Regions from separate parts of the Fontibacillus forbon genome, predicted to be linked through region 2. Evidence: predicted binding sites of a transcription regulator. Region 2 holds the regulator's gene; the other holds the start of a gene.
The links. Region 2 encodes Rex, which represses fermentation and respiration genes when NADH is low (regulators of the CRP and FNR family bind a similar motif). Its sites were predicted from a motif close to TTGTGAAATATTTCACAA; they were not measured.

Region 1: the regulator Rex is predicted to act here: its motif matches at 1,115-1,132, upstream of ACLB09_RS14720 (TorD/DmsD family molecular chaperone).

Annotation. Positions count from the first base shown of each region.
Region 1 covers NZ_JBKGFV010000003.1:584,957-587,160, reverse strand. Annotated here, with positions in the region: gene ACLB09_RS14720 (TorD/DmsD family molecular chaperone) at 209-895, opposite strand; gene mobA (molybdenum cofactor guanylyltransferase) at 1,179-1,877, opposite strand; gene ACLB09_RS14710 (MFS transporter) at 2,042-2,204, shown strand, end outside.
Region 2 covers NZ_JBKGFV010000001.1:806,189-808,392, reverse strand. Annotated here, with positions in the region: gene ACLB09_RS03740 (amidohydrolase) at 1-405, opposite strand, end outside; gene ACLB09_RS03735 (redox-sensing transcriptional repressor Rex) at 383-1,045, opposite strand; gene dinG (ATP-dependent DNA helicase DinG) at 1,082-2,204, opposite strand, start outside.

The DNA.
Region 1 (2,204 bases), on a different contig from region 2:
TAATAAACTGTAGGTTTTACAGCTAATTTTCTCAGATATCCTTTCGACCCGTGTAACTACCGGAATAACCGGCATCTTCGTACTCCCTCCCGCATGCAAAAAACCACCAAAGACCTAAGTCCCCGGTGGCTCACAGCTTATTTCTTCTTATCTTGAAAGTTATTGTCATCGAACTTTATCTATCTTCAGGTGTTATAATCTTCAAACGCTATCCTTGCAGTTCTCTCCATGCGCAGAGGTTCTGCAAATCCATCTCAAGAAACTCAACGAGCAGCTCCGCCAGACCGGTATAGAGCGTGCTTGTGGTTGTAGCGGCCAGTTCGGCGGAAAAGGCGGGCGCCCAGTACAGAAGATGGGATTTAAGAAACTGAATCTGCACATCCGTCAGCTCAAGGCAGCTCTCGCGGAGGCCCACTTTACCCAGCATCTCTTCGCTTAATACCGCCATAAACTCCAGTTCCAGCGAAATATGATCGTCATGTTCGCCGGAGATTTTATTAAAGACCACGCCGCTTTCCATGTAAGTATCCCGGATTTCCGAGAGACAGGCAAAAGCATCGGCACCTTTTTCTTTTGCAAGGAACAGACTTTCGCAAGCGGCGATTTTGGCGCTGTGACCCGTAAACAGACGGTCGAATTCTTCCGCCTCCTCATAACAGACACGCCGGAAATTCTCTTCAGGAATGCTTTCCAGGTAGCTCTTTAGTCTCTTTCCGCCCTGGCACATGGGAATTGTATTTTTCAGTTCGACCCTTCTGCGCCACTGGGCAATTAGCGACATCCGCGGCGGACGGCTTAGAAAATCCATAAGCAACTGGTACACCCAGCCTCTCATCCCCATCCAACGGGCTTGCTCCTCCGGGATTTGCACAAGCTCCTTATACAGCGTGGTCATATCGGTCATCTCCCTGATTTAAGTCATTCATTGCTGATTCAATGCTTCTTCATGCGCTTTGTTGACATGCATTGAGCCTGACACAACAAATGTATTCTTCATTTAAAAAAAGATGACTTCCTTATCTCACCGGAAATCATCCAAGGTACATATACCGACACATGATTAAGGGGGTCATGTATCTTCGCTTCATATTATACTGCATAATGAAAGCGCTTTATGTGATATTTTTGACAAAATATTAACAAGTAATTTTAATAATTTGAAGCCGTTCAGCGTTCTCTCAACTCATGCCTTTGTCAGTCGAAGCATCCAACCAATCCAGCGCCTGCCGATAGTCCCTGGGATGGTTCATATTGAAGGGAATCCGCTCCTGCGGCATTCCAGCAGCCGCGGCCAACGCCGAGCCATTCACATATTCGGCCCGCAACGTTTCCGTCCACCGGGTCAGCTTTAAGTTCCCTGCTTGCAGCTCCCGCTCCAGACCCGGCAGCACGCTACGGCGGTATAATGCTAGCAGGGGCTGAACCTGCCCTTGCACCACCGGGATAATAGCCTCTAGTCCACTGTTTGCCGTACCTTCCCCATGCTTGCTGCTGATGACGCTGCCTGCTGCACTGCTTATAGCGCCTTCTTTCTGATCCTTCTGATTCTTTTCTGCCAGCAGAGCCTGTTCCGCCAACCATTGGAACACGTCCCTGTTGGCAAAAGGCATGTCGCATGCCACCGCGAGGCTCCAGGAAGTAGAGGCAGCCTGTAGTCCGGCGTGCAAACCGGCTAATGGGCCCAAGCCAGGAAAGACGTCTGAAATGACATCTTTTCCCAGGTGACGGTAGGCTTCCGGCTGAGATCCTCCCGCGATAAGGATCTCTGCGGCAACTCCCTCCAGCTCGCGAATAAGTCTTTCAATGACCGGAATACCACCCACCGGAAGGAGCGCTTTATTTTGACCCATCCGGCTCGATTTCCCACCGGCGAGAATAATAGCCGTAATCTCGATCAGAATCTTCCCCTTTCTGAAACAAATACTGGAAAAACAAAAAGAAGATGGTTTGTATCCCCTTTCATCTGTGTGTTACATTGAGAACATAGTCACTTTTCGAAATGAATAGATGCAAAGAACGAACTGGAGTCGGACAGAAAGGAATGGCGCGCTTGCGGGACAATACCCAATTCTCGTCTTCATCTAAATTGCCCTTGGGGCTGCTCAACTTTTTCATTTACGGAACCATGGTTATTTTTGCCGCCTTCTTTCAATTATATTTGCAAGACATCGGCATGGACAAGATGGAGATCGGCAGCCTGATGG
Region 2 (2,204 bases):
GACGACGGCAGCCACCTGGTCCATATGATCATACATGTCCAGGAACGTGGTCGTACCGCCTTTGAGCATCTCCAGAACCGATAACGCCGTGCCCCAGTAGACGTCTTCCCCGGTAAACTTCGCTTCCATCGGCCACATTTTTTCCTGAAGCCAAGTCTGGAGCACCATATCGTCGCCGTAACCGCGAAGCAGAGACATTGCCGCATGACCATGCGTATTTACAAGGCCCGGCATAAACAGCAGGCCTTTCCCGTCAAAGGTTTCGGCTCCCTCCACCCCTTCGGGACGGGCTTCGCCGATGTAGGTTATCGTGCTGCCTTCAACCAGCATATAGCCGCGAATTACCGGGTTTTCCCGGTCCGGAACGGCAAATGTGCCGTCTTTAATCAACCATTTTCGAGTCATGCTCACTATGTTCCTTTCCTCCATCCAAATAATAAGCCAAACTGATCAGATCGGTTGTGAAATCCGCCGCATGAACGCGCACCCCGGCAGGAACCTTAAGGATCGTGGGAGCAAAGTTCAAAATCGCCTCGATTCCGGCGGCGACGAGCTGATCGGCCACGCGCTGCGCTTCCACGTCCGGCACCGTAATAATTCCGATGCGGATATGATTGCCCTTCACGGTTTCGACCAGATCTTCGATCGGCTGGACCGTGATATTGTTGATCTGGGTTCCGATTTTCCCCGGAGACGCATCAAACACGGCGACGATTTTCATATTGTCCTTCAGATACGCGTTGTAATTGGACAACGCTTGCCCGAGATTACCGGCACCGATCAGGGCCACATTAATCTGCTGGTCCAAATTTAAAATTTGCCGGATTTTTTCGATCAGATAGGAAACGTCATACCCGATCCCCTTGCGGCCGAAGTCGCCAAAATAAGCAAGATCCTTACGGATTTGAGCGGGGTTGAGATCCAGCTTTTGCCCCAGCTCCTGGGAAGAAACCGTCGGGACTTCCCGGCGGCTGAGTTCATTAAGAAATCGTAGATACACCGGCAATCTGCGTACTACGGCATCTGAGATTTTTTCCGATTTCATTGGTTATCCCCCTAATAGGCGCGATTTGAAGAACAATTATTGTTCATCTGCGTTCAGCCATTCCGAAATTCGAGGAACCATCTGCCCTAGCGGCATATGCTCCATTTTCGGTCCGGGCAAAGAATATAAAAAGTATTTTCCGTAGTAAGATTCCAAGATGCGTGTATCGTAAACAACCACGATGCCGCGGTCCTGAGAAGACCGCACCAGCCGTCCGAAGCCTTGCTTGAAACGGATGACGGCCTGCGGAACGGACAGCTTCATGAACGGATTTTTCTTCTCCTGCTGAAGCCGTTCGCTCTTCGCTTCCACGAGCGGATGGTTGGGTGGCTGGAAAGGCAGACGGACGATAGCGAGGCTTGTAAGAGCCTCTCCGGGTATATCCACCCCTTCCCAAAAACTGCTGGTTCCGAGCAGCACGGAGGCATTTTGGCCCTGGAAACGGCGGGTCAGCTTGGTCCGGCTTCCGCTGTCCATCCCCTGCCCGATCACGGTGATCCCTTCGGTGGCCAACAGCTCCTTCAAAGGGTCGTAAACCTGTCTTAACATCCGGTAAGAGGTGAACAGAACCAGCATGCGACCCTTGGTGACGATCGCCGTATCGGCGAGGGATTTCACCAGGGTACTTACAAAATGATCGTCACCGACACTGCCCTTGACGCTTGGAAAATCCCTGGGAATAACCAGTAGCGCCTGATCACGGTAATTAAACGGCGAAGGCAGCATCGAAGTAATCAGCTTGTCCTCCTCCGCAGCTTCCCCGAGTCCAAGCTGCTCGATCATATACTGGAACGATTTATCGACGGACAAAGTTGCCGAAGTCATAACTACGCTCTTCTTCTTGTCGAAGAAATATCCCTTCAACTGGGCGCTTACATCGATCGGAACGGCAAAAATTTGCAGCGAGCGGCTGCGGTAATTGCCGTTGCCTTCGATCCAGTACACCGTACCGGGATCCTCCAGCTTTATAAAGAAACGCAGAGCATCGCGTTCACTTCCCAAATCTTTTAGTAAGCCGCTGATATCGGTCATGAGGCTCTCGGATCCATAATCGTTATCGTCTTCCCTCAATTCGTTCAGCAGACGCTCCCCTTTGCGGAGGACGTCCCCGAGCGTAACGTAGATCTGATTCTCGAGTGCGGTGAGCGCGTCCCATGCC